3 regions of the Gilliamella sp. LMG 34362 genome follow, and region 3 is predicted to be linked to each of the others. Evidence: riboswitches for the same ligand, from Rfam matches in the RefSeq annotation. Region 3 holds a riboswitch; each other region holds the start of a gene.
The links. A riboswitch is a leader RNA that binds a small molecule or an ion and turns the genes downstream of it on or off. The one in region 3 is predicted to bind thiamine pyrophosphate.
Positions count from the first base shown of each region.

Region 1: it holds a riboswitch for thiamine pyrophosphate, as region 3 does, so the genes downstream of both, thiB (thiamine ABC transporter substrate binding subunit) here and thiM (hydroxyethylthiazole kinase) in region 3, are expected to answer to the same signal.
Region 2: it holds a riboswitch for thiamine pyrophosphate, as region 3 does, so the genes downstream of both, tenA (thiaminase II) here and thiM (hydroxyethylthiazole kinase) in region 3, are expected to answer to the same signal.

Region 1 is NZ_OZ474902.1:1,880,876-1,891,214, forward strand. Features, by position in the region: gene AC5LWZ_RS08660 (hypothetical protein) at 1-26, opposite strand, end outside; gene thiQ (thiamine ABC transporter ATP-binding protein ThiQ) at 506-1,201, opposite strand; gene thiP (thiamine/thiamine pyrophosphate ABC transporter permease) at 1,179-2,759, opposite strand; gene thiB (thiamine ABC transporter substrate binding subunit) at 2,773-3,771, opposite strand; TPP riboswitch at 3,812-3,920, opposite strand; gene argS (arginine--tRNA ligase) at 4,082-5,815, shown strand; gene AC5LWZ_RS08685 (putative quinol monooxygenase) at 5,875-6,168, opposite strand; gene AC5LWZ_RS08690 (amidohydrolase family protein) at 6,611-7,627, shown strand; gene AC5LWZ_RS08695 (hypothetical protein) at 7,724-9,058, opposite strand; gene AC5LWZ_RS08700 (hypothetical protein) at 9,084-10,250, opposite strand; gene AC5LWZ_RS08705 (hypothetical protein) at 10,276-10,339, opposite strand, start outside.
Region 2 is NZ_OZ474902.1:1,292,058-1,302,396, forward strand. Features, by position in the region: gene AC5LWZ_RS05950 (aminotransferase-like domain-containing protein) at 1-1,167, shown strand, start outside; gene AC5LWZ_RS05955 (MFS transporter) at 1,203-2,423, shown strand; gene AC5LWZ_RS05960 (hypothetical protein) at 2,471-2,614, shown strand; gene AC5LWZ_RS05965 (GNAT family N-acetyltransferase) at 2,607-3,089, shown strand; gene AC5LWZ_RS05970 (SemiSWEET family transporter) at 3,647-3,847, shown strand; gene AC5LWZ_RS05975 (hypothetical protein) at 4,308-4,538, shown strand; gene AC5LWZ_RS05980 (DUF1161 domain-containing protein) at 4,676-5,056, shown strand; TPP riboswitch at 5,188-5,277, shown strand; gene tenA (thiaminase II) at 5,329-5,991, shown strand; gene asnA (aspartate--ammonia ligase) at 6,050-7,042, opposite strand; gene allD (ureidoglycolate dehydrogenase) at 7,966-9,015, opposite strand; gene AC5LWZ_RS06000 (carbamate kinase) at 9,067-9,969, opposite strand; gene allE ((S)-ureidoglycine aminohydrolase) at 10,010-10,339, opposite strand, start outside.
Region 3 is NZ_OZ474902.1:874,389-884,727, forward strand. Features, by position in the region: gene AC5LWZ_RS04135 (MFS transporter) at 1-382, opposite strand, end outside; gene AC5LWZ_RS04140 (M20 aminoacylase family protein) at 399-1,571, opposite strand; partial or broken gene AC5LWZ_RS04145 (RNA 2'-phosphotransferase) at 1,985-2,386, opposite strand; gene AC5LWZ_RS04150 (hypothetical protein) at 2,602-2,805, shown strand; gene AC5LWZ_RS04155 (heavy-metal-associated domain-containing protein) at 3,401-3,607, shown strand; gene AC5LWZ_RS04160 (hypothetical protein) at 3,911-5,035, opposite strand; gene thiD (bifunctional hydroxymethylpyrimidine kinase/phosphomethylpyrimidine kinase) at 5,242-6,036, opposite strand; gene thiE (thiamine phosphate synthase) at 6,048-6,689, opposite strand; gene thiM (hydroxyethylthiazole kinase) at 6,705-7,478, opposite strand; TPP riboswitch at 7,539-7,640, opposite strand; gene trkA (Trk system potassium transporter TrkA) at 7,691-9,052, opposite strand; gene trpS (tryptophan--tRNA ligase) at 9,177-10,172, opposite strand; gene AC5LWZ_RS04190 (phosphoglycolate phosphatase) at 10,196-10,339, opposite strand, start outside.

The sequences.
Region 1 (10,339 bases), 1.0 Mb from region 3:
TTTGTTAAAGCAAAAATACAACGCATTGTATTTGCTATCAAATCTCCACCAGGTGAAAGCTGAACTAAACAACGTTTTGTTTTTTTTGTTCTTTGGCTAAATTGATATGGACTAAGACTAGATATTAACTTGGATTTTCTGTGAAAAGATAAACTATCGAGAAAAAGTAAACTTGAATTGAGGTAATTAGCTGAAATTAAATTATAGGTTGAGCAGGTTTGGTGTTTGGTGTTTGGTGTTTTAAATTATAATACATATTCGACATCCTGTCAATTAACTTTATGTTTAATTTGATATTTTATCTTCAATTGTTAGTTTGATTAACTAAATAATGATCGATAATCCTACTGAAAATTGTTTAAAATTATAAAGACATAAAAAAACCTCGCAACCACTTTTTGAGGCTAAATTGTTAAATTTTGTAAATATTATTAGTAAGATAACCAGCTAAATCACAGTTTTTAATTATTTAAAAAACTCTCCTCAACTTTTTCAACTTAAAATCCTAACTTTCAATACCTAATAACTCCGCTATCTTTTGATTTTCATTAAGCTGATTTGGAGCTGCATTAAAAATAATTTTTCCATTATCAATAACGAGGCAACGTGAGAAGTGGTGAAGAGAATCATCCAAATAATGCGAGACCATCATTAAAGTAAGGTTGAATTCGCTACAAACTTGATTAACAAGAGCTAGCATTTCAAAACGTAATGCTTGGTCAAGCGCAGAAAATGGTTCATCAAGGAGTAAAATTGGACGATGTTGTATTAAACAGCGTGCCAGTGCAACACGTTGCCGTTGACCTCCTGAAAGTTGTTCGGGATAACGTTGGTTAAAGCCTTCCAATCCGACACGCACTAATATGTCACCAATTATTGTCTGTTCTGCTCGGCTAAGTTTTAATAATGGTTTAATACCTAACGCTATATTTTGTTCGACGGTAAGATGGCTGAATAAATTATTGTTTTGGAATAGCATCGATACGGGTCGTTTACCCGGTAAAGTGGTAGTAACATTTTGCTGATTGAGAATGATTTGTCCGCCATTGGGAAAAATGAATCCGGCTATTAAACTGAGTAATGTACTTTTGCCTGCACCGCTTGGGCCAACAATGACCACTCTTTCTTTAGCGGCAATATTAAGCACAAAGTGCATGTTGAAGTTATCATATTGATACTCAGTATTTTGAAGTTCGATCATAATCCATAACAACCAATAAGCTAAATGATAAAATTAATAAAATTGCCGCTGTTACTATACTTTCTTTGTAATGATAATGCGATATTTGTTGATATAAATAATAAGGTAAAGTGGTGACTGACTGCCCACCAAATAAGGCAATTACACCAAAATCGCCCAATGACAATATGCCAGCAAATGCAAAACTCATTAATATTATTCTTCTTAACCCTCTAAAATCAATTAAATAAAAGTGAGTTAAACCATTGATATTCAGTGATTGGGTGAGTCGCCAATATCGAGCGGTAATATCATACATTGGTACGGCAAGATTTTTTATAATAAATGGTAACGCCATCAATCCATTACAAACCATCATCAATAAGCAGATAAAAATGGCATTATTACTATAGTCAAATAGTAATAAAAATAATCCTGATGCCAATACCATACTTGGTATGGCTAGAATAAGTGATGCAATTAATAATAGTCCATTACTCAATCGAGGTTGTCTATTTATCAGTAATCGACTATTGGTCCAAAGTAATAGTAACCCCAGTATCATGGCAATAATTGATGAACCAAAAGCAATAATGATTGAAAAAAGTAAAGCTTGCTGTAATGAAAAGGTCAACAATGAGAATTGAAAGAAATAGATACCTTGAAACAGGATAGTCAGCATAGGTAACAATATAAATAATCCACCGATCAAAATTAGCACTGAACTAACAATTTTTAATCTTTTGGGTAAAGGTAAACGATAGTCTGTTTGAGTAAAGTTTACCGTTAATTTTTTATCGATTCTGTTTATCTTTTGCATTAATCCAATGAAGGCAATACAACAAACTAGTTGTAAACAGGCTAGTAATGATGCTTGTAACAGATCAAAATCACGAATTGCTTGATAAATAGCAACTTCAAGCGTGGTATATTTAGGTCCGCCACCTAATGCTAAAACAATGGAAAAACTTGAAAAACATAACATAAAAATTAATGCCGCCATAGGTAATATTTGTCTACGCAGTAATGGCCATTCAATAATTTTAAAAAAAGTTACATTGCTAAAATTTAATTGCGCAGCTAAATGTTTTTGTTCAATAGGTACGCTTTGTAAGGTTTGATAAAATAGACAGCAGGCATAAGGGAAATTCAGAAATACATGCGCCAATAAAATGCCTTGTAAACCATAAATTGAAAATGAGAATGGTATGTGTAATATTTGGCAGATATTTGATAATAAACCTTGTCGCCCGTAAACCGATAGTAAACCAGTCACAACAACTAGTGTTGGTAAGATAAAGGTAATAGGCATCATTTTCAATAACAACTTTTTACCTTTAAAATCCACTAAAGATAATGCTTTAGCCATTAATATAGCAGCGATTAGTGATAATAACGTCGACAATACAGCTTGGTAAAAAGTTATCCAGATAATATGCAATATGTAACTATCAAAATAGATGCTTAAATTTCCTGACTGCAAGGCAAATTTCCAGATAGCGAAAAGTGCTGAACTTAATATGATTAAAATTAAACTAGCAGCACTGATACCTGGTAATAACGATCTGAATTTTAACATTAATAATACTTAACTATTTACTTATTGCTGACTGCCACTCACGAATCCAGCCTTTTTGATGTTTTTCAATCTCTTCCGGTGTAAATTCTAGCGATTTATCAATGATATTAATTTGCTTATAAGCATCGGGTAGATCGGTTTTAATAATTGGATACATCACATTTTTTTCAGCAAATTGCCGTTGTATCTCAGGTGTTAGTAAGTAACGTAAAAATTGTCGAGCTAAATCGACTTCTTGGCTATATTTAATGATGCCAGCCACTTCGACTTGGCGATAGTGACCTTCATCAAAAATCGCGGCTGCGTAGCTATGATTATTTTCATTAATAATATGTGCTATCGGCGATGTGCTATAACTTAATACCAAATCAGCCTCATCTTTTAAGAACATACCATAAGCTTCACTCCAACCCTTGGTTACTGTGACCGTATGTTTAGCCACTTGTTGCCATGCATTTGCCACCTCGTCACCATAGACCTTTTTCATCCAAAACAAAAAACCTAATCCTGGAGTACTGGTTCTTGGATCTTGATAAATGATTTTCCAATTAGCTTTGTTTTCGATCAATTCATGTAATGAATGAGGAGGATTTTTAATTTTATCTTGATTATAGATAAAAGCGAAATAGCCAAAATCATAAGGAATAAAACTATCATCCCACCAATCAGTATTGAGATTATCGGGTTTACTAATTTGATGCGGAATTAAGATATCCGCTTGCTTGGCTTGTGCTAATAGGTTGTTATCTAATCCTAAAATAACATCAGCATTTGTTTTGTCGCCTTCGAGGCGAATCCGATTTAAAACAGATACGCCATCTCCCAATGTGACAACATCAAGTTGGCAATGACATTGCGCTTCGAAGCCTTTTTTAATTGTTTCACCCGGCCCCCACTGTGACATAAATGAATTGTAACTATAAACGGTTAGAGTTGGTTGTTGTGCATTAGCTAGATGACTAAATAGTGAAAATGAAAATATAACAGATAGTAAAAAGTTTTTACGAAACATTTTGCCTCCAAAGTAATGTGTAAAAGACAAAAGGTTTGAGCAGATATAATAACTCAAATCCCTCCGCTGGCATTATCCAGTTCAGGTTCGACGAGTTATGTCAGTTTTTCTGACACTCTCAGCCCTTCAGGGCACCCCGTTGAGAACGATGAGTAGTTTAGTGGTAGCAAATAGAATTGTAAACAGGCGATGTGTTGATAAATACAAATTTAGACAAATTAAAACAAGGTAAGATTACAGGCAATCAGTGACAATTGTTGTGTTTGTCGGTATTATATGCCTCATTTTATGATTATTGATTAGGTACAATGTGAACATTCAACAACTATTAACGCAACGAGTTTCGCAAGCAATGATTATGGCTGGTGCAGATAAAAACTGTGATGCTTTAATCAAGCAATCAGCCAAAGTTCAATTTGGTGACTATCAAGCAAATGGTATCATGGCTACCGCTAAAAAATTGGGTATGCCACCACGCGCATTGGCAGAAAAAGTATTACAACATCTGGATATTGAAGATATTGCCGATAAAGTAGAAATTGCTGGACCGGGTTTTATTAATATCTTTTTAAAAAATAGTTGGATTGCCGAGCAGAACGAAGTAGCATTAAGTAGCGATAAATTGAATATCACCTTACCGGCTAAACCACAAACTATTGTGGTTGATTACTCAGCACCAAACGTAGCAAAAGAGATGCATGTTGGTCATTTACGCTCAACGATTATTGGTGATGCGAGTGTTAGAGTCTTAAATTTTCTTGGCCACAATGTGATTCGAGCTAATCACGTTGGTGATTGGGGAACCCAATTTGGTATGTTAATCGCTTACCTTGAAAAAATGCAAAACGAACAGGCCAACGATATGGATCTATCGGATCTAGAATCTTTTTATCGTGCAGCAAAAAAACATTATGACGAAGATGAAGTCTTTGCTGAAAAAGCCCGTAATTATGTCGTTAAGCTTCAAGGTGGTGATGAGTATTGCCGTGAAATGTGGCGAAAACTGGTTGATATTACCATGACGCAAAATATTGCCACATATAAACGACTCAATGTCACACTTTCACTAGAAGATACCATGGGTGAAAGTATCTATAATAGTATGCTTCCGGGCATTGTTGCCGATCTTAAACAGAAAAAATTAGCCGTTGAAAGTGAAGGCGCTATCGTTGTGTTTTTAGATGAGTATAAAAATAAAGAAGGCGAACCAATGGGTGTTATCATCCAAAAACGAGATGGTGGTTATCTTTATGCAACAACCGATATTGCCTGTGCAAAATATCGTTATGAAACTTTACACGCGGATCGTATTTTATATTATACCGATTCACGCCAACACCAACATTTAGAACAAGTTTGGGCGATTGTGCATAAAGCAAAATATGTCCCAGAATCTTTAAAACTTGAACATCATATGTTTGGTATGATGTTAGGTAAAGATGGTAAACCATTTAAAACGCGTTCAGGTGATACAGTTAAACTAAACGATCTACTCGATGAAGCAACCGAGCGAGCAGCAACATTAATTAAAAGCAAAAATCCTGATCTTTCTGATGTCGAGCTGGCTCAAGTGGTTGATGCAGTTGCCATTGGTGCGGTTAAATATGCTGATCTATCCAAAAATAGAACGACTGATTATGTATTTGATTGGGATAATATGCTGTCATTTGAAGGCAATACAGCGCCTTATTTGCAGTATGCCTATACCCGTGTACTTTCAGTATTTAAAAAATCAAATATCAATGAAGATAATCTAGATGGTCATATCGATTTAGGTACTGAAAAAGAACGAGCGTTAGCAATTCGTTTGAATCAATTTGATGAAACAATCACAACTGTTGCCGCAGAAGGTACTCCACATGTTCTTTGTGCGTATCTGTATGATATCGCTACCCTATTTTCAAGTTTTTATGAACACTGCCCTATTTTAGCCGCAGAAAATGAAAATCTAAAAATTAGCAGATTGAAACTGGCCTCATTAACAGCCAAAACGCTTAAAACGGGTTTAGATATGCTTGGCATTAAAACCGTTGACAAAATGTAAGCTCATTTGCCACCGATATGATTAAATATCGGTGGTTTTATTGATGTTTATTTATCCGCTTAGACATCAACCTGTTTAGCTATACAAATCGATAATCCATCAACACGCTCCTTAGCAAAATTAGCAAATTCAACTAAATGTGGCGTTGTATTATGCAAGTCAATCGCCTGCTGTGATTGCCACGTTTCTACTACTATATAAATATTTGGATTCTCAATACTTTGATTCAGCTCATACCGAACACAACCGTGTTCAGCTCGACTACCGATAACTAATCGTTTAAATATAGGTTTAAATGCTTCATGATACTCTGGTTTTATCGTAATAGTGGCAATAATGTTTAGTTGTGACATATTTCACCCTTATAAGTAAATTTGTTTTGTAATGATTGAAATCCTACTGTTAAGAATAAACAGCTTTTTAATAACCATGCTAATCTCATTTTTTCGACCACTTTACTTATTATTAAATAGTAAGTTAGGCATATGTAATTTAATAGTTTACTCTTTAAGAGTATAAATAGACTTTTTTTAATTTGAAAAATCTAAAAAATAATACTTTAACCATTTCATTTATTTAAATATTTTCAAAATTAAAATACTTGATCTTAACAATGGATCCATTAAAATCTCTCCCACTTAGGAATAATAATAAAGTGTAAACTTCCATGACAACTTGTATTTTCATTACTATAAGAAATATCCTAACTGGTTTATTTTGATCCTCCTTTTTGGGGGATTTTTTTTATCCATTTTTTATTAAAACTTAATAGTAACCAAATTTTAGAGGCGCATTATGACCGATAATAAACAAATGTTATCAACTAGTCGAGATCAGAGTTTGAAAGCATATTTGATGAACAAAATTAAACAACATGGTGGTTGGGTTAATTCACATATGCATGCTGATCGTGCTTTTACTATCTCTGTAGATAGTTTTGATGTCTACCAAAAACAGACTTTAATTGAAAAATGGGACACGCTTGATAAAGTGAAAGCAGCAATGACCGAAGATGATTATTATCGACATTTTAGCATGGCGGTTGAACGCATGATTGAACAAGGTGTTACTGCCATGGGTTCATTTGTTGATATTGATCCGATTGCCGAAGAGCGAGCAATTAGAGGAGCTCTGCGCGCTCGTGAAACATATAAAAACGATATTACGATTAAATTAGTCAATCAAACTCTTAAAGGAGTCATTGATAAAGAAGCCCGATACTGGTTTGATAAAGGTGCTGATTTAGTGGATATTATTGGTGGTTTGCCGCGTCGTGATGAGCGAGATCATGGTGAAGGCATGGGATTAAAACATTTAGATGTGTTAATGCAAACCGGTAAAACATTAGGCAAAATGGTACATGTCCATGTTGACCAATTTAACTCATCAGATGAAATCGAAACCGAGCAACTTACTGATAAAACCATTGAGCATGGTATGCATGGTCGCGTGGTGGCTATTCATAGTATTTCAATTACCGCTCATAGTTTGGAATATCGTCAAAAACTCTATCAAAAAATGAAAGAAGCTAAAATGATGGTAATTGCTTGCCCATTTGCTTGGATCGATAGCCCGCGCCGTGAAGAACATGGCCCAACCCGAAATTCATTAACACCAGTCGATGAACTTGCTGCAGCTGGGATACCTGTTGCTATTGGGACTGATAACGTCAGTGATTATATGTTACCTTTTTCAACCGGTAATATGTGGGAAGAACTTAAATTATTAGTGACTGGATGCCGTTATACAGATTTAGATAATGTAGTTAATGTTGCTACACGAAATGGACGAATGGTTTTAGGTCTTGCATAATGGTTTGATTAAAAATTTAACTGAGATTTAAACATCTTAATAATAAAAATCCCACCTAGAGAATAACTGAGTGGGATTTTATTTATTGGCGATCGTTTATAATTGATGAATTGCTGAAGAAACCCGAGAAAAGTAATTACTAAGTCTTGATTTTATTTCATCTTCAGCTTGTTGTCTTAATTCACTTCGAGAATAATAATTACCATCTGTACGATCAAATTCATAACTAGGTTTATCACCTGTATAAGTATACTTAACTTGCCTTGAACTTTTTTCAGCTAAAAAACTGTCATAATAACCACTTAATCCAGAAACATTTACGCTAAGGTTTAAACTATAATTATTTACTAATGTTTCAGTTCTTAAGTTATATTCTTTTTCACCATTCTTTTTAGTGTCATTTGTTACTGAACCGCCATCTTCAGAATATCGCTCATCTTCACTAAGATTAATAGTAATGTCACTATCACTGCTGTTGTAAACTAATATAATAGCATCATCATTTTTGAAATAATCTTCAACAAAATTAGAAAATGAATTTGCATTTCCTGTCACATATAGTCTTATTTTACCCTTGTTGGCATAGTCTCTTGCTTTTTGTTGCGAATCTCGATAATTACCATACTTTGCATAAGTATTCGCGGCATGTTGATAATTTGTTGCTGCTTGTCGATATTGATAACTCCGAGTCGCATTTTTAGCTATTTTTTCACCTTGAGAATAAGAATTAAACGCTTCTTGGCTGATCGCTTTTTTTTCATAGTAATGAGCTAATTTTTCAGTATCTTTGTAATGACCTAATGGCTTATAAATATCAATAATAGTTCTAAAACAAGCTACCGCTGCATTATAATCACCTCTGCGTATTTCCTGTTTAGCAAGATTGTATAATGTTTGTGCCACAAGCTGCCTATATTTAGTATCCGCATGAATATAGGCTTTTTCGATATTTTTATCGTAATATCTATCTAAAGATTTTTTATATAACTCTGCTCTTTTTTCATAATCACCAGCAGATTTAATTGGGATAGCATTTGCTTGTTGAGTATAAAAGTTAGCAATATTTTGTTTTAGACGTTCACTAGGATATTTATCCAAAAAGAATGCTAATTCGGAACTGTAAAAGTGATCACTCAACCGCTGATTAAGCTCTAATAATTTCTCATATGTTTCTTGGCGTTGTTCATCATTGGTCTTTGTGGTATTAGCTAATTCATTTTCATATTTGTTCATCACCTCAGTAACTAACTGACGCAGCTGGGCTGCATCAGTTTGCTTAAAGTTTGCTTCACTTTTTTCTTCTATGTTTATCGCTAATAAATTGATACTTTCAATATAACTTCCTTCAGCGTACGCTTCTTGAAATGTGCGTTCGTGACTACAACTCACTAATAAAAACATTAATAAACCGGCAATAATAATTCTTATCATGTTTTTCCTTGTTGAAAATTGTCCATTAAAGGGAAGAAAGATCTTGAGCAGTACTTTCTAGCAATGATCTTAATTTAGTGATCTGTTCTCTTTTTGCTACTGGTAGTAAATCATCTTCATTTTCATAATAGCTTGAAGCTCTTGCGTAGATAGTGTCAGAAAAGTCAATAATTCCTTCCATCCTTACTACTGTCTCTAGACTTAAACTATTGTTATTAGTATCCAATTTCGTATAGTAAGTTTCATCTTTTAACGTTGGGATTTGAATCCTATTCCCTTGAGCATCGATATGTTCTATGTATTTATCAAATACTTTTCGGGTGTTTGGTATGTCAATCTGTGATCTTGTATTGTTATATTCTTTATCAACAGTTATTTTAATTTTGAGATCAGCACCAACTGGAGAAGAAACAAAGGTGATATAATCCTTATTTAGTACCAATTTTACCTCAGAGCAGTATTCGGAAGCATAGCAATAAACTTTTATTATCCCTTTGCGTTTATAGGTGTTAGCTAAAGAAGTAGCATCTTTATAACGTCCATAATGACGATAAGCATCCACGGCTTGCTCATAATATTTGGCAACTTGACGAAATTCTAGGCGTTGCATTGCAATTTCTGAAAGCATTTTTGCCTGCTGATAAGCCTCTTCAGCCATTAAAGTAGCCTGTTTTTTACCATTATTATACGCACGTTTGTCACTGTCTTTATATTTACCTAGAGGTTGATATACTGATGATGCTTGACTAAATGCCTCAGATGCAGCTTTATAGTCGTTTTGGGTTTCGAAATTTACACCTTGGTCATACAAATTTTTAGCAATGTTTTGTCTCAAATTTTCATCAGGATATTTATCTAAAACGTTTACTAATTCCGCACTGTAAAAACGGTTACTTAAACGCTTATTCATCTCTAACAGTTTTTCATAGATTTCAATGCGCTTTTTATAATCTGTGTTATTGGTGCTTGCTAATTCATCCTCATATTTGTTCATTACATCAGTCACTAACTGACGCAGCTGTGCGGCATCAGTTAGCTTAAAGTTTGCTTCACTTTTTTCTTCTATTGTGGCAGCTAATAGATTGATGCTTTCAAGATAGTTTCCTTCAGCATAAGCATTTTGAGATGTGCGTTCGTGACTACAACTCACTAATAAAAACATTAATAAACTTGCAATAATAATTCTCATCATGTATATCCTTATTGAAAATTGTCCATTATAGGTATGATAGATCTTTAGCAATATTGTCTAATATTGAGTTTACTTGAGTTAATAGATTT
Region 2 (10,339 bases), 420 kb from region 3:
GAACAAAAGTGGGGGCTGCAAGCTTATTCGACTATTAATTGGCGATTGCCAGCCAATTTTTATCATCATCGTCAAAATGTATATCACCAAAAAGTGACACAGGTTCGGCATCAAATGGATCATATTTGTGATTTAGCTAATGGTGACTTGCCCACTAATATGATCCCAAAATTAATATTACCAAATATTACTTCCCATGAAATGGTTGCTTACGAAAAGAAAAGCGACATGTTGCAATTAGGGCTTCCTTCGCTTAAGCAGCAAATTGCGCATTATATGAAGAAACAATTTGCTATGGTGGTTGATACCGAACAAATTCTTATTACCTCAGGCACTCAACAATCTCTTTTTTTGATTACCCAAGGATTATTAAAACCTGGCGATGCGATAGGTATTGAATCACCATCATATTTTTATTCATTACCATTATTTCAAGCTGCAGGATTGCGTTTATACGGTATTGAATGTGATGAAGAGGGTATTACTTTAGAGAGTTTACAAAAAGTTACCTTAGAGCGACAAATAAAATGGTTATTTCTAAATCCTATCTTTCAAAATCCAATTGGTTGTGTGATGAGTAATCAGCGCAAGAAGCAGGTACTGGCATTTTGTCGAAAACAATGTATTGGTATTGTTGAAGATGATGCCTATAGTGGATTAGCTTTTGATGAAAAGACCAATATTTTACCGATTAAAAAATTTGATGTAAGTAATCAAGTGGTCTATTTAGGATCTTTATCCAAATATATCGGCCGTAATATACGTATTGGTTGGATGATAGCACCAAGTGAAATTATCGAAAAATTAGCCAATATCCGGCATCATATTGACTCTGGCTTAAGTATTTTACCGCAACTATTAGCTGAGGAATATTTAAGTCACCATTATCAAACACATCAAAAATGGCTCCGCCAACAATTGCAGAATAAAGCTAATCAATTGATGGATTGGCTTGATGATTATTTTAATGGCGATGTTATTTACCGAGTCCCAACCGGAGGTTTTCATTTATATGCTCATTTACCAGTTAATAATGCTGCACAAGAACTGACAATATTAAATCAATTGTTGTCAAAACATATTATTGTTTCGCAAGGTACTGACTTTGGCGATAATGTGGGTTCTATCCGATTAAGTTATGGACATTTTGAAAAAAATTTGCTTTGATCACACATACTAAAATCTGCGTTAAATTATTGATTATGGAAAGTTCTAAAACCGCATTATTATCTACCAATAAATTATTGCTTATTGCCGGCACTGGCTGGCTTTTTGATGCAATGGATGTTGGATTATTATCTTTTATATTAGCTGCTTTAAAGCAAGATTGGGGATTAACACCATCACAACTTGGTTGGATTGGCAGTGTTAATTCAATTGGTATGGCTGTTGGTGCCTTTTTATTTGGTATTTATGCTGATAAAAAAGGTCGCAAATCAGCTTTTCTATTCACTTTATTAATGTTTAGTATTGCCAGTGGCTTAAGTGCTTTTGCTTGGGGATTAGGTAGTTTATTCGTTTTACGATTCTTCATTGGTATGGGGCTAGGTGGTGAATTACCTGTTGCATCGACGCTAGTTAGTGAAAGTGTTGAGCCTGAAGTACGCGGGCGCATTGTGGTATTACTTGAAAGCTTTTGGGCTGTAGGTTGGATTTTAGCTGCGCTAATTGCTTATTTTCTAATTCCTCTGCCTGCAGTTGGTTGGCGTGGCGCAATGATATTATGTGCAATACCAGCTTTTTACGCGCTTTACTTACGCTTTAATTTACCGGACTCACAATCGTATCAACATCAAAATAGCCATGCTCAAACAGAGCCAGTTATCAAAAAAATACAATCACTATTATCAAACTCATTCCGACGTCAAACGATAATGTTATGGATAGTATGGTTTTGTGTAGTATTTTCATACTATGGCATGTTCTTATGGTTACCAAGCGTAATGATGCTTAAAGGCTTTGATATGGTAAAAAGCTTTGGTTATATTCTCATGATGACCTTAGCCCAATTACCTGGCTATTTCACAGTTGCGTGGTTGATTGAACGAGTAGGGCGTAAATGGGTATTAATAGCATATTTATTGGGTACTTTAATCAGTGCTTATTTATTTGGTATTGCTGACTCAATTAACCAATTGCTTATCAGTGGAGCATTATTATCATTTTTCAATTTAGGAGCATGGGGAGCAATGTATGCTTATACACCCGAACAATATAGCACCAATATTCGTGCTACCGGTGCTGGTATGGCTGCATCTATTGGTCGAATTGGTGGCATATTAGGTCCATTAATGGTTGGATTCTTAATGGCTAACCAAGTTGGTGTAAGCATGATATTTGCGCTATTTAGTTTATCAATTCTGGTTGCTATTTTAGCAATATTATTGCTTGGCAAAGAGACCAAACAAACTCGTCTTTTATAACTAATTAACCACCTTAGTTGTTTTAGTTGCGGACGTTTTATTATTTTATGACTAGTTCTGTATGGCGATTACGTCCGAGCAAAGAGGGTTTGCGCAAACCCTCTTTACCAACTACAGCCAGTCTTGTCAATGTTGGCGATAATGAAGTTGTTGAAGTAAATCATAATGAAAATAGGAAACACATTGGATAATTCTACATCTAAAATTGAAATAAAAGCATACTCTTCACTCTATGCCATTGAAATATGCGATTTGTTTCATTCGACTATTCATGCTATTGATACCGATATTTATAGCAAAGCAGAGCAAGAAGCATGGTGCCCAACACCACCAGATTATCAGATGTGGCTAAAACGTTTAGATAACACTCAGCCTTGGATAGCTATCTTTGGCTCACGCCTTGCGGGATTTATTGAACTTAAAGATGATGGTTACATAGACTGTTTTTACGTGCATCCTGACTTTCAAAAACGAGGCGTAGCTAGAAAACTCTATAACCATGTGCTTGATTTGGCCCACCAGAAAAATTTTTCACAATTAAGTGTAGATGCATCAAAAGTGGCCATGCCAATTTTCCAAAAATGGGGTTTTATAATAAAGCGAGCTAATAAAATATACAGAAAAAATCAGGTACTGATAAATTACCATATGTATAAAACACTTTGATTTTTATTGTGGCCTTTGTACGGTAAAGCTTTACTTAGACTAAATTCCTAACCGCGCTTTTTTGAGGCATTTGGGTTTATATTTAGACCTAAATACCTCTAGATAAGTGACTATTTATCGTCATTTCCCTGTTTTAGGCGCAAATTTCCTGCTGTACTGTTATTTATTCCTGACAAAACACAGCCTTGTCAAACATCCATGTTTGTCATGCTAACCTTACTCAGTTGTTAATACTGCTAATGTCGTAATCAGTTTTTGTACATTGCTTCTTAAGCTTAACGGTAATATAAAAGCAAAAAAATTCAGCAAAGCAATTTGGCAAATCAAAGTAAATTTTTTATTTTTTATTTTCAAAATATTACTAATTTTGCCAGTTATTTTTTATCATTTTATTTACATAAAATTGTCTAAAAGCTAGGTAGCACAAGGTTTAATTCGCTGATTATCTATGATAGATTAATTTCTCCATTCACATTTAAGCAGGTAGGTTGATCTTGAATCTTTCCCCTAAAGCTTTCCATTATTTAGGCGTCGTTGCAACGATTGCATCATTAGGCATGTATGTGTCATATATCCCACAAATTATCGACAATCTTCATGGTTTTAAAACCAATCCAACTCAACCATTAGCAGCAGCAATTAACTGTTCATTATGGGTTTGTTATGGATTATTACAACCTAAAAAAGATTGGCCGATTGCTATAGCTAATTCCCCTGGTGTTTTGTTTGGTTTAATTGCGTTTTTTACGGCATTGTAAATATATTGTTATACTTCTTTGTATTATTTCAATACAGCATAATTTAAACCTTATGCTGTATTTTTTTATCAAAATTTTATCAAATTATTAGATGATTTCTGTTGACAAATATAGAGTATTTATTTTCAAAAATAGGTTTTTATATTGCAGATTAAATTTTAACCTTGAAATTAAATTCATAAATATCAATTTGTTATAGAGTTATCAACAGGTTTGTTAAATACTTATCAAATAATTAAGTGAATAATTCACAAGTTAGTTTTGAATAAATGAAAAAGTTTTGTTTGTGTTATTTGATTCAATCATTGTCATCTATTTGCGATTCGATTATATTGGAGATCCGGCTGTTTATTAAACAGAGTTTATTTTTTAATACTCTTTTATATTGAGTGGTGATGTTATTAATTTAGATGTCGACTTAATCGTATGAGCGTTAAAGATATAAAATAAGGAAATCAAAATGACTAACATTAATCTTTCTGACGATTTGATAAAAGATTTTATCTATTCTATGTACCGTAAAGAAGTATTATTAAATTTAAAAGGGGTTGTTTTGACTGATGAAGATCGTAAACAACTTCATGAAAAAAGAGATTTTGTTAATCGATTGTCTGAAACTGAACTAGCCGATATTCGCTGTTGGGTTTTAGATAAATTGAAAGTACTTGAAAGCCAGCATAAGCAAGATTAATCGATTAAAATCTTGCGCTAACTTCATTAATAAACTGATAAAATTTATTTATCATATTGCTTATAACGATATGGACAGTTTTATCAATCGTTTTACAATGCAACAAGACTTATTATTTATAATTTATAGGAAAGGGTATGAAAAAGTTAGTCGTCGTTTTATTGTTAGGTCTTCCAATGGTTGCCGCTGCCTCTAATTGTGAAGAAATTAGTGCCAGTATCGCTGAGAAAATCAAAAACAATGGTGTTGATGAAAACAGTTTTCAATTAAATTTAGTTCCATCAGAACAAGCTGAGCAAGGCGTTGCTGGTAAAATTGTCGGATCGTGTGACCGAGGTCAACAAAAGATAGTATATGTTCGTTCACAAGATAATTCAGTAACAACTGAAGCAAAACAACAAGAACCTTCAAATTCTAATCAGCAAGCCGAAAAAGCTGAATTAGAGAAATCTTCTCAACAAGAAATAGTAGCGCCATCTTCAGAAGATAATCAGCAAATTGACTCGAAGACAGAATAATTACTGATTATTAGCTACAGTTATAGAAGATCTATCGGTTAGTTAATGAAGAACATTTGAATAAATAGTAACGGTTAATAAACTATTATTTTTACAAAAATTGTTAGTTATTTTCTGAGCTATTATTCATCTGTATTTATCCGGGGTGCCTTAGGCTGAGATTATACCCGTTGAACCTGATTCGGTTAGTACCGACGAAGGGAGTATAAAACACGCTTTTCTGCAAGTCTGTTGTACTCCTTAATTACTAATTTTTATAAAAAGGAGTCATCATGTCATCATTTTATTCACTTATTCAATCATGCCAAAGTGATTGGGATAACTATATTCAACATGAGTTTATTCAACAATTAGGTAAAGGTACATTAGATATTGCCTGCTTTCAACACTACTTAAAACAAGATTATCTTTTCCTTATCAATTTTTCCCGAGCATGGGGATTAGCAGTGTATAAAAGTCATGATCTGATTGAAATCAAACAATCTTTAAATAGCTTGAAAGCAATTGTTGAAGTTGAACTAGACTTACATATTGAATATTGTAAAAAGTGGCAAATAACTGAGAACGAACTTAACCTATTAACTGAAGCCAAAGCAAATAGTGAATATACGGGTTATGTATTGGATGTCGGATTACATGGGGATATATTAGATTTGCATATTGTATTAGTGCCTTGTTTAATTGGTTACGGTATGATTGCTGATTGGCTAACCAAACAACATTGGTATGATGCTAACAACAATAGATATAACAGTTGGGTTAACATGTATGCAAGTAAGGAATTCCAACAAACAATGCAAAATGAAATTGCGTGGATTGATCAGCGCTTAGTAAATTTAGATGCTAGTCGCATTGAACATTTAACAAAATTATTCAGGCAAGCAACTAAACTTGAAACTGGTTTCTGGCAAATGGGATTAGATAAAAGTTTTTAAATAACAAACATACTTTACCACTCTGGGTAAAGTATGCTGAATTTAAACAATGTTTAAACTAAAGTAGTTTTGAATAATCTCGTTTGGTGGCATCGTCCCAAACGCTTGCTTGTACTTGGCCAATATGTTGTTGCTGTAAAAGTAACATGGTTAATCGTGATTGGCCAATTCCACCACCAATTGTTTGTAAAAAATCACCATTAGCTAATGCTTTATGCCACGCATATTGGAGGCGATCTTCATTATTCGTCAGTTTTAATTGTCGTTTTAAGGTTTCTGGATCGACACGGATTCCCATAGACGAGATTTCAAAACCACTATTTAAAACAGGATTCCAAACTAAAATGTCACCATTTAAGCCTTTTGAACCCATTTCATTATCACTACTCCAATCATCATAATCAGGAGCACGTACATCATGTTTTTCGTTATTTGATAATTCACCACCAATACCAATTAAAAATACGGCGCCTAACTCTTTGGTAATTGCATTTTCACGCTCTTTCGGTGATAAATTTGGATAACGTTTTAACAGTTGTTCACTATCCATAAAGGTAATTGTTTCGGGTAAAAAACGTGATAGATGATATTTTTCAGAGACTGCTTTTTCAGTCGCTTTAATTGCACTATAAATTTTTTCAACCGTTTGTTTTAAATAAGCTAAATTGCGATCTTCGGGACGAATCACTTTTTCCCAATCCCATTGATCAACATAAACAGAGTGAATAGGCGAAAGTTTATCTTCATCTGGGCGCAGAGCCTTCATATTCGTATAAATGCCTTCACCAACAGGAAAATTGTGCTGACTTAACGTTTTACGTTTCCATTTAGCTAGTGAATGAACAACTTCGAATTGTGCATTAGGAATACTTTTAATATTAACTTGAACGGCTTTTTCGGTACCTGACAAATTATCTTGAACGCCATCACCAATTTGACTCAATATTGGTGCTTGAACTTCAATTAATGATAGATTATTTGCTAATTGCTCGGCAAAAAATTGTTTAACAAAATTGATTCGTTGTTGCTGCTCTTTAAATGATATTGTCATGTTTAGTCTCGAAATATAAAAAAATTTGTGTTGTTAAATTAAACTAGAAAGCAGAAATATGCAAGTTTAGTTAACTGCTTAGATTAAAGATCAAAAACTATCTCAATTACTTATAAAACACATTTTTACTAATAACTATTTATGATGTTTTTACAATCTAATTATCTTTTTTAACTATTGCTGATAATTAGTGTCAGGATCATTTAGTTATAAAATCAGCTCACACTAAACATAAAAGTTTATTGTTTGCCAATCAGTTTGGTGTGTTTTATTTAGCGACCTTAGCAATGTGCTGACAACTGAGAGAGGTTAGCATGGCAAACAGGGATGTTTGGCAAGGAGCGTTAAGAGCGAACGAAGGCGGAAGGCAGTCACATCGTGACCACTTGCGAGGTCGCCGCGGGAGATGGTAAAGCGGGTTGCGCCAACCCGCTTTGCTCGGACGTAATCGCCGTATAGAACTAGCTACCAAACAACAAAACGTCCGAAACTCAGCGAATAAAAAAATTTGAGGAGCGGGGTTTTAAAGCCAAAATCTAGCCAATTAACTCTTAAAGTGATCAACAAATTAGCTAGTTCGAATAATAATAGTTTATTGCTTGCAAAGTAAGTTTGGTGAGTTTTATTTAAGAGATATTAGCAAAGTGCTGACAACTGAGAGAGGTTAGCATGGCAAACAAGGATGTTTGGCAAGGCTGTGTTTTGTCAGGAACAAATCACCCCCGGTGCGTTAATAGCGAATGCAGGCGGAAAGCAGTCACATCGTGACCACTTGCGTGGTCGCTGCGAGAGTTGGTAAAGAATAGTTGCGTAAACCCTCTTTACTCGGACGTAATTGCCATTTAGAAATAGCCACCAAACAACAAAACGTCCGAAACTCACCGAATAAAAAATTTGAGGAGAGGGGTTTTTAAACCTCGATACTATTCCGCAAATTTATTTTTATGATCATATCGATTATAGTGAATATCATCGCTAATTAAATAGTTATAAATATCATCGACAATTTCTATACCATTTTTTTGATAATCGGCTTCACGTTTTCTGCTTCGTTCTCCCGGGAAGAAGACTTCACTATTACCTTTGGCTGGTTTAGTTTGTTTTAGTTGGTCAAGCATAGCAGACATACTTTGTTTAAATATATCAAGGCCAATAAAATATTCAGGATTGATAACAATATGCAGATGGCCAAGGTCACGCCCTTTGGATAAATCAGCATACATGGATGAAACATTTTTACCAAATGGTAAGCCAAGCAATATGCCAGAAAGTACATCAACCATCATCATTAATCCATAACCTTTAGCACCGGCAATCGGTAATAGAGCATTTACTTTATAAGGATCAGTAGTTGGCTCACCTAATTCATCAACCGCCCATGTAGCTGGAATTTGGGCACCTTTGGATCTAGCATATAATACTTTTCCCCAAGCTTGAACAGTGGTTGCCATATCGAATGAGACAATTCGCTCGTCATTGGTGGGAGCAGCAAATGCAATAGGATTGGTACCAAAAAATTCTTCAGCGCCGCCATATGGGACAGCCATTGGATCAGATTGGCACATGGATATGGCGACTAAGTTTTGTTTGGCAGCCATCTCGGTAAAATAGCACAGTGAACCACTGTGTGACATTCGACGAATCCCTACTACTGCAACACCATTTTTCTTCGCCATTGCTATCGCTTTATCCATACCGACCTTTGCAGCAACTAATCCACAACCATTATCAAAATCTAAGATTGCTGACGATGGGCCTGTCTCCTTATAGGTGACATTAGGATAAGGAGTCATGCCACCTTTGGCAATCCGTTCAGCGTAATATTCAACTCGTACGGCACCGTGTGAGTGAATACCTCTGGCATCGGCAAATGCCAGTGTATCTGCGGCGATATCGGCATGCTCTTGAGTTAATCCAGCTTTATGTAACTTTTTGGCAATCAAGTTATGTAGTGTTTGTCTGTCTAATCTCATATTAAACTCCTGTCCAATGTATCTATCCGTTACTGCTGAGTTTTATAGGTGCTATTGGCTGATAATGGTACCTTTGGTTTTTGCTAATAGCGATTCAATATCAGTTAAGTTACCGATATAAGCGGTGTTACCTGTTTGCTCAACAAATTCAATCACTGATTTTATTTTTGGTCCCATGGCGCCATCATCAATAGCCATTGGTTGTAAACGTTTGGTATCGACTTTCCCTAAAGCTTTTTGTTGTGGCGTACCCCAATTTTCATACACTGCATCTGTATCGGTTAATATCATTAGATGGTCAGCTTTTAATTCAATAGCGAGCTGTGCGGCACTATGATCTTTGTCAATGACAGCTTCAACACCTTTATAACCAGTATTATCTTTTATTACAGGTATACCACCACCACCGTTACAGATAACGATAGTATTCTGGCTTAGCAATTCTTTAATAGTATCAAGCTCGATTATTTTTTTCGGTTTTGGCGATGCCACAACTCGACGAACATATTTACCATCTTGCTTGAATTGCCAACCATATTGATTTTGTAGATTCTGTTGTTCTTCTGGTTTATATACAGGACCAATATATTTGGTTGGATCTTTAAATGACGGATCGTTATTGTCGACCTCAACTTGGGTTAATACGCAGGCGACTTGGTTGATATTTTCATATTGTTGTAAGCTGCGTTGTATCATATAACCTAACATGCCTTGGGTTTGTGCAACTAGGACATCGAGAGGATAGGCTGGCACGCTTGGATAACTGGCATTTTGTAAGGCAAGTAGTCCTACTTGGGGGCCATTGCCATGGACAATTACCAGTCGATATTTATTGGCTAATTTTGCAATAAATTTGGTGGTGCTGTTGATATTTTGATATTGGTTATCAATAGAAAGTAATTCGTTTCGTTTTGAAATTGCATTACCACCTAGTGCAATAACTATCAGTTCCATATGCTGTCCTTTGAGATATTTAGCTAATATAGTTTATTGTTTAGATATTTACATCGCGATGACAATCTTTGGAATAGATATAACTCAAAGGTTGTTGGCCTACCGCATAACAAGCTTGCAATGCATAAGCACCCATAAAGATATAATCATCCTTTTTTACTGGAATCCATTGATTATCAAGTAGGTACATTCCTTCACCGTTGAGTAGGTAGGCGCCATGCTCTTGTACATGAGTCTCAATATAGCCATGGCTGGCACCGGGTAAAAAGGTGAGAATGTGAAAGTTCATATCAAAACCGAGCTCTTTAGGCAGTAGGTCTTGAATAAATACGTTATTCATATTTTCATAATTAACACGTTCTAATTGCTC
Region 3 (10,339 bases):
TAATACAAGCAGCAGATAAGCCTTGAATAATCCGACCAATGGTAAAAAGTACTTCACCTCGGGCTAAGATCAAACAAAGACAACCAATAATACTTAAAATAAAACCTAAATAGGTAAAACGAACTCGGCCAAAGCGATCAGCGAGTCCGCCAGCAACGACAATAAAACAACCTGAAAACAGCGCGGTTAAACTGACGGCTAAATTGAACGATGCAGGAGTAATACCGATACTATGTTGAACAGCCGGCCCAACATTGACGATAGACTGAGCAAAAAGCCAAAAAGTAATCACCCCTAATACAATACCTAAAGTTAATCGGTGATAACCTTTAAACTGCTTTGCTGGAGAATTTTTTGAATTTGACATATTTATTTTTGACATAGCTGCACATTAATCCTTATATATTTAAATAGCTTTCAGTTAATGCCACCCAATATGATGCAGCGGTAACAATACATTTATCATTAAAATCATAACCAGGATTATGCACACTACAAAAACCGGGTTCATCGCCATTACCTATAATCATATAGCAGCCATTAGGATTACTTTCTAACATAAAAGCAAAATCTTCACTGCCCATAAAAGGATGACAATTATCATGCACGCGATCTTCACCGACTAATTTTTGTGCGACTTCTAATGCAAATTTGGTTGCATCTGTACCATTATTTAATACCGGACTACCATTCACATGCTCAATTTGTACTGAGGCGCCAAAGCTTTCTGCTTGCGCAGTTGCAACTTCGCTAATCCGTTTAAGTAATAAAGCACGAGTATCGTTATCCAGTGCTCTAACCGTTAACTTCATTAGTGCATCGCTATTAACAACATTCGGCGCTTCACCTGATTGAATACAACCAATCGTGATAACGGCTTGCTCAAATGGTGACACATTACGAGAAACAATGCTTTGTAAGGCTGTGCCGATATAACAAGCGACAAGCGTTGCATCAATCCCTCTTTCTGGCATTGCACCATGGGCACCTTTACCTTTAATATGAATATGGATCGTATCGGATGAAGCCATAAGTGCGCCGGCTTTGAAATAAAAATGACCTTCTTTAAAACCTGGCATGTTGTGGATACCGAAAATAACATCGCAAGGAAATTGTTTAAATAAACCGTCATCAACCATTACTTTTCCACCATATAACAACTCTTCAGCTGGTTGAAAAATAACATGCAAAGTGCCATCAAAGTGACGGGTTTCGGCAAGATATTTGGCTGCACAAAGCAAAATAGTGGTATGACCATCATGGCCACAACCATGGAATTTACCATCGGTTTGACTGCTCCACGGTTTTCCTGATGCTTCAATAATAGGTAGTGCATCCATGTCGGCTCTAATACCAATTTTTTTATCACTAGAGCCATTTTTTAAAACACCAACCACACCGGTTTTTGCTAAACCACGATGTACTTCATAGCCCCATTCAGCCAATTTACTTGCTACTAAATCGCTGGTTTTATGTTCTTCAAAACCTAGTTCAGGATGTTGATGAATTTGATGGCGAATATCAATAAACTCTTGCTCTGTTTTTCTAATCGTTTCCATAATATGCTGCATTTTAGGCTCCTAATTAACCTGAATATCGTTATGAAAAAAATAAAAAGAAGGGAACTACACATCTAAACTATGATTAAAACTATGATTAAATGTAAAACCTGCAAACAACTTAATCAGTAAAACAGCTTAGATGAATAAATATACAATAACCGCTATTCTTGTGAATGTCGATAATTTCTATACGGTAATATTTGAAAATTGTTGTGTTGAACTAGCATTGAGATATGATTTGATCGAAAAAATGAACAAAGAATACGTTAAACTAATCGTATTATTATCGATTTTGAAAAGTAGTTTTAACTAACAGAGATGTTTTCATTAATTTAGTTAATTAATCTGAGTGTCAGTAATGCTCTAATTAACTTTTTCACACCATAAACTAAAAATTATTTTTTCAATGATGCAGATTTAATTTAAATAACTTCTAAAAATTGGCTTGGTACATTCTCTGTTAACCAAACGCCATTATCTGCTAAATAAAACTTGATACCTTGTTGATACATAGTTAAAGCACTAACTCTTAATACAACTGGTTTTCCATGACGTTTACCAACGGCTACAGCTGTTTTATTATCAATTGAAAGATGAACATAATGACGTTCTCCTGCAATCAAACCTTGTTGAATGATTGAATCTAGAAAACGGGTTGCTGTACCATGATATAAATATTCAGGTGGGATTTTTTCTACATGTACTATATTTACTTGATTAGTCGAATGTCCTTGAGCTGCGCGTATTTTCAAGCCATCTTCGGACAGAGTAAAGCGTTTTTTATCACTAGTTATAACGACTTGGCTAATTAAATCTTGCGACAGTTGTTGACGATGTTTATTCCCTTGCCGAATTAAAACATTACCCTCAAATGAGATATAAAAAACTTAGTGATATATATGGCAAATATTTATCTGGCCAATTAGACAATATCGACATTAATTTTTTATTAATGCTATGAGAGTCTTCAATTTATCCTGAATTTTCATACCAAAATTTACAAGCTATTTATGCTTGTGATTTCTGGATAAACCAATTTTTGAAGCAAAATGCCAATAAAGATACATCTTTTGTAAAAGAAATTAAAAGTTATTTAGTGGCAAATTTAGCATTAACTCCTTCTCAGATAAAAGGATTAAATAGGTGGTTTGATAATACAGAAGGTAAGAAAATAGTGAATATTAAGCCAAATGCATTTGCTATAGACCCTACGACATATTGGAAAAATAAATTTAAGAAGTAATTAATGATATTTTTGTCTTAATCTTATGAAATACTAAAAATTACATCCACCTATTCCAATATAGAATGTCTAATTTGGTATCAACAAAAAAATAGGTAATCCTCATGCTTGGTATCACAATCAAATCATTAAGCATTACGTTGGTTTATTTGATTCAACCGAAGTATTTAAAGATATTTCAATTGGTTATGCTCTATCAAATGCTTATCTTTTCGATTATAATGAACAAATATCAATAAGACGGTATAGACTTCTCAATTATTTTTACAAAAAATATAGATCAAAATAAATTCTTAACTTATAAAACATGGTTTGAACTATATCGCTAAGCGTTCTATTTTAAATTCCAATCATAATAATTAGCTGTATAACTGGATGATATGTTTAACTTAATCTTGGTAAGACTATTAAAATTAGGTTAATTTATTTTTTTAGTAGGCTTGGTTTTCGTTTGTTTTGGCGTAATATAAGGATCAAATTTTATTTAATTAATGGCAATAGCTAGCAAATTTGTTTTATTTAAAGAATAATCTGATTTTGCTTTTTGTTGGCATTGATAGTTTACCGATAAATGATTAAATAACAAAAGGGGTTAATGATGAAATTAATAGTTGATAATATGAGTTGCCAACATTGTGTTAAAACCATTACTAAAGCAATTAATGATATTGATCCTAAAGCAAAAGTTACTGTTGATTTAGCTAAGCATGAAGTTGATATTGACGGAGGTACTATCTCGCAAGAAGCGGCAATTGCGGCAATTAATGAAGCGGGATTTGAGTTTGTCGGTATTGCTTATTAATAGTATTTAGCGTTATTAAATTTTAGACGATTATGATTATCGGCCTAAAGTTTAGAGAGTATTTTTATCAAATCATCTATTAACAGTTTTTGTATACTTCATCGACTTGGATTGTTGATGAAGTATATCTATGTGTCAATTTAGTATATCCTTCACCTAAAAAACATTTGCTCGTCTTTCGTATTTATAAAAAGTGAATTCAGGTTGATATTTATAGCTTATAAAAAAAAACTATTACCAAACATTTTAGTATTAAGTGGCTCATCAAAATTTAGTTAGTTCACAGTTATATTTAAGCAGCAATTAATCAAAATCTTTATCAAGTTCATTTTCGTTAATACAAAAATTTTTTTCTTTCTGAGAACATTGACGAGAAATTTTAAAAGATTGTCCTTCAACACCTCTAAAAGACTCATATTCTTTATAAGTACAGGTTGAATTCGTTAAAGTATAGTTGCTGTTTTCTGCTTTGAATCGATAAGTTTCATTTAAAATAACTGCAGAATAGTTATTTATTTCGCAAATTTTTTTCCTTTTTGCTATTTTTTTTTGGGGATCAAAATCGATGTAACGACCATCTAAATTGAGATAAATAAACTCTTTTTTCTTCTCATCATAAGAATAGTACCGATAAATGATAGGTCCATCTTCCATATCATCAACGGCTCTGGCGATATAAAAATCATTATAATTACCATCAAAATTGTAGTCTATTTCTATGCCATTGTGATCAAAAAAATCTGGTGCAAAACGATAGCTATCATCTATATGGTTAACTGCACCTACTGAATATTCACCCAAAAAGTCAAATCCTTGCAAATTATCTATAGTCTGAAATAATTGGTCATTTTTTTTACTATAAATATTTAAACCTGTTGGTTTCAATCCTTGACCTTTTTTATAGGAAAGTATCAATTTAAAATAAAAATCATCTGTCGATCTTTTTTGTAATAACTCTATATTGTTAATTTCTTCATTCTTAATAGGAAAAGAGAGATAATCATAATCATGAAAATCTAAATCGACATCATATTTATCAATATTTGCTTTAAAATAGTCAGATTCAATTCCTGATATTAACCAGTCGATTCCTTGTAAATTAGTTATAGTTTGAAGTAATTGACCACTTTTCTTACTATAAATATTTATACTAGTTGGTTTCAATCCTTGACCTTTTTTATAGGAAAGTATCATTTTAAAATAAAAATCATCTGTCGATCTTTTTTGTAATAACTCTATATTGTTAATTTCTTCATTCTCAATAAGAATATCGAGATCACCGCCATCTTTAAAATTTAATTCAACATCATATTTATCAATGTTCGCCTTAAGAACATCTAAGTCAATTGCTAAAACTAAACAAGGGAAAAACAAAACAACTGAGATAAGATATTTTATACAAATCATATTATAACCAACTAATTCCATTTAATGTTTTTAATATTATTTTTTTAATCCTATTTATATCTTAAATTAATTCATATCAAAAATTAATTTAAAATGATTTAAAAATATATTATTTCTTATCAAATATAACTTATTGAGCAATTTTTCTAACCATATTTTTAATTACTATTTTGGATAACCATTTGTAGAAAAATAAATATTTAATTATTCAATGTAAAAATTTGCAGTTACCACCATTGATAAAAATGGTGAGTAGGTCCAATTCCCTTACCAATTTTTAAACTATCTGCATGCTCAATAGCCCCTTGTAGGTAGTTTTTAGCATGTTTTATTGCATCTTCTAAATGATGTTTCGGTAATAAGGCTGCAATTGCCGCAGAGAGGGTACAACCTGTACCATGGGTATTTCTCGTTGCGATCCTTGGTGATGTCATTCTGATGATGTTGTTGCGAGTGATTAAATAATCAGGGCTTTCTTGACTTGGCAAATGTCCGCCTTTCATTAATACTGCCTGACAACCTAATTTAAGTAATTCATACCCCTGTTGTTGCATTTGCTCTTCGTTTTTTGCCTCACTACAATCAAGTAATGCAGCAGCTTCAGGTAGATTTGGGGTAATAATTGTGGCTAATGGTAATAATAGATCTCGAATAGCAGAAATGGCATCAGCTTTTAACAATGGATGTCCGCCTTTAGCAATCATTACGGTATCAAGCACAATATTGGCAATAGGGTTATCGTTTAATAGTTGAGCAACCGAAGTAACAATCTCTTTATTCATTAGCATGCCAATTTTAACACTATCAATGTAGATATCTTGATACAGCGTATTAAACTGTGCTTCAATAAATTGAGAGGGAATGGCATGTACACCATTAACGCCTTGCGTACTTTGTGCGGTTAATGCGGTGATCACTGACATACCATAAGCACCAAGTGCTGAAAATGCTTTTAAGTCAGCTTGAATACCTGCGCCACCACTAGGGTCACTGCCCGCTATTGTTAATGCAACTGTTGTCATGATTTGGTTTCCTATTTTGCTTGTTTTATTTTACTGATTAGGTCTGATGTAGCTTTGGCAAGATTAGCTTGTCCACATATTGCCGACACAACGGCAATACCTTCAATGCCAGTTTGGATTACTTCGGTTAAATTATTCACGCTGATACCACCGATCGCTACGGCAGGGCATTGTTTCGCTTTAACCAGTTCTTTCAATTGAGCAATGCCAGTCGCAGCTGCGGCATCCTTTTTGGTTGCGGTTGGATAGATAGGCCCTATGCCAAGATAATCGACTAAATGCCAAGGAACATTCTCTAGTTGTGATTGATTTGAAACTGAAAGTCCTAACCATTTATCTTTGCCAATTAAACGTCGAGTAACTTCAACCGGGAGATCGCTTTGTCCTATATGAACGCCATCGGCATCAATGGCTAAAGCAATATCAACATGGTCATTGATAAATAGTGGAACTTGGGTACGACTTAACACTTCTTTGAGCGCTTGTGCGGCGTCATACCAATTTTTACCAGAGTATTCTTGTTCTGAACGTAGTTGCACGGCGGTAACACCATTCTCAACGGCAATTTTGGTAGTAGTGACCATGCCATCTATACCGTCACATAATAACGGATCGAGGACTAAATAGAGAGTTAAATCAAATTGCTTTTTCATCAAACATCCTTATTTTTAGTTTTGATTGAATCGTGAAAGATGATCAATAACAGCAATGGCGAAACTACCTAACCCTTGCTGTTTATTAGCGAGCTGTCCTGCTTTTTTCATCATAAAACAGGCTGTTGCAGTAGCGGTTAAACGATTACTAGTGGTTGCAATAAATGCTGCTACCATCGCAGATAACGAACAGCCTGTGCCGGTTACTTTAGTTAACGCGATATCGCCACCGACAATACTATAAATTTGTTCACCATCTGTGACATAATCTATCTCACCTGTTATTGCGACAATGGTTTGATATTTTTGTGCTAATAGTATTGCTGCATTTAATGCAGAATCGGTAGAATCAAGTCCATCAGGCCCTTTCGATGATGATTGTTGACCACTCAATGCGAGAATTTCAGAGGCATTTCCTCGAATAACACTTGGTCTAAAGGTTAACAGTTGTTTGGCAACTTCAGTACGGTATTTAAGTGCCGCACCAACCGCTACAGGATCCAGTACCCACGGTGTCTGCGTCTGTTCAGCTTTTGCTGCAGCTAACAACATACTATTTGCGCTGTGCTCATCAATGGTACCAATATTAATTAATAAGCTACTGGCAATAGTTACAAAGTCCTCAACTTCTTGTTTCGCAACGACCATTGCTGGTGAAGCTCCAATGGCTAATAAGACATTGGCGGTAAAATTCTGTACAACATCATTGGTAATGCAATGGACTAACGGTCGTTGTTGTTTAACTTGCTCAATAAAGGGAATGGCATCATTGTTTTGGAATAACTGAATGGTAGACATATTCTTTCCTTATTTATTATTGATATTAAGGGAAGAATGTGTCAAAACGAATAATTAAGACGAAGACTTCCCTACGCTGGTATGAGCCAGATCAGGTTCAACGGGTAAAATCTCAGTTTTTTGTAGTAACAAAAAACACCCCGAGTCAAAAAACAATTAATAAAAACAGTTTTATTATGTACTGAGTTTATATTTTATACAAGCTATTGTAATAATCTTTCGATATCGCTAATAGATCGTCTATCTGGTAAGAAAATGATTAAGTGATCACCATCTTCGATCATTAAATCGGTATTAACAATAATCACATCTTCACCACGCACTACAGCACCAATAGTTGCCCCAGAAGGTAATTTTAGACTGTTAATATTTTTACCTACTAGTTTAGAATTTTCAGTATCACCACGAACAATCACTTCGACAATTTCCGATTCACCTTGCCGTAGTGAGACAACTTTTACTACGCCATTTTGTCTTACATGACTGAGTAATTCTGAAATAGTGGCATGTTGTGGTGAAATGGCAATATCAATTACGCTATCGTTTATTAACTCTAAATAAGCTTGTCGTTGAATAAGTACGATGACTTTTTTTGCTCCCATTCTTTTGGCAAGCATTGACGACATAATATTTGATTCATCATCACTCGTCACTGCAACAAAAAGGTCGGTAAGTTCCACTTGTTCTTGCGATAATAGCTCTTGATCCGATGATTCACCATGTAATACGGTAGTATTAACTAACTGCTCGGCAATTAATTCTGCTTTTTCGGCATTACGTTCAATCAATTTAACTTGATAATCGTTTTCTAATCGCTTAGCTAAAGCAACAGCAATGCCGCCACCACCACTAATGATTATTCGTTTATAAGGCTTTTCTAACCGTTGTAATTCACTGGTTACCGCTTTGATGTTAAGCGGTGGGGTAATAAAGTAAACCATATCCCCAGCTTCAATCAAGGTTGAACCAATCGGACGAATAAAACGATTTTTACGATAAATAGCTACCACGCGAGCTTCGACATGAGGTAAATGTTCTTTTAGCTCTGATAATTCACTACCCACCAATGCACCACCATAGTAAGCTGTGACGGCAACTAAGCAGACTCGATTATCATAAAATGAGGCAAATTGTAGTGCGCCAGGATATTGCACTAGCTGGCTGATATGATTGGTGATTAGATTTTCTGGGGCAATAATATGGTCGATATTAATACAATCTTTATTAAAAAACGAGTATCTTTCATCATTATATTCAGGCGCTCGAATTCGTGCCACTTTTTGAGGGATATTGAACATTACATGCCCAATTTGACAAGCCATCATATTGACTTCATCAGAATTGGTAACAGCGACTAACATGTCGGCAGATTCTGCACCAGCACTTTCTAATACTTGTGGATAAGATGATTTTCCACAAATAACTTGTAAATCAAAACGTTCTTGCAATGATTGCAATTTGTCATGATCTTCATCTACAACTGTCACATCGTTCTGTTTTTCAGTAACCAGATATTCGGCAAGAGCACTACCTGTTTGACCTGCACCAAGAATGATAATTTTCATAACTAACCTATGATAATCAAAAAGGCTTCAATGGCATTTATCATTAATAAAAACGATAATGTTTTTAGTCATTAAAGCCAATTGATATTGTTTAGCGTTAATTGCAATCTAGTTTTACGGTTAATTATACAAAACCGATTGCGTCATAAACTTTTTTCAACGTTGGCTCTGCTTTTGCACGAGCTTTTTGTGCACCTTCTTGCATAATTGTCAGAAGATAATTTTCATCATCACGATACTGATGATATTTCGCTTGTAAACCAGTTAACATATCAATAACTTGATTTGCGACCTCGGTTTTTAGATGGCCATACATTTTACCTTCGAATTCTTTCTCAAGTTCAGCAATAGGTTTACCCGTAATACCGGTTAAGATATCTAACAGATTTGATACCCCCGCTTTGTTTTTTAAATCATAACGTACGACAGGTGGTTCATCAGAATCGGTCATTGCCCGTTTAATTTTCTTCTCAACATCTTTTGGATTTTCAAGTAACCCAATAACATTATTGCGATTTTCATCTGATTTAGACATTTTTTTGCTAGGATCTTGTAACGACATAACCCGTGCGCCAACTTTAGCAATAAATGGTTCAGGAACAGTGAAGATATCGCCATAAAGGGCATTAAAACGCATAGCAATATCGCGAGAAAGTTCAAGATGTTGTTTTTGATCATCACCAACAGGAACTAAATTAGCTTGATATAACAAAATATCGGCAGCCATTAACACTGGATAATCAAAAAGCCCAGCATTTATATTTTCTGAATGACGAGAAGATTTATCTTTAAATTGTGTCATACGACTAAGTTCACCAAAATAGGTATAACAGTTTAATGCCCAACCTAATTCAGCATGTGCAGGCACATGGGATTGCACAAAAATAGTACTTTTTTGTGGATCAATACCACAGGCTAGATAAAGTGCTAATGTATCAAGTGTTGCTTTACGTAACTTATTAGGATCTTGGCGTACCGTGATCGCATGTTGATTGACGATACAATAAACGCAATCATATTCATTTTGTAAAGACACCCAATTCTTTAAAGCACCTAAATAGTTGCCTAATGTTAGTTCTCCTGATGGCTGAGCGCCACTAAATACAATTGGTTTACTCATAATTTATTCCTAATTTTAACTTATTATTTTTTTGCATCAGCTTTTGGCTGAGGTAGTAGGGTTAATATATCTTGAAAATCATCAAATAAAAAATCGGGTTCACTTGTTGCAATTGATTCGCCATAATTATAACCATAACTTAACGCAACAGTAGGGCAATTAGCATT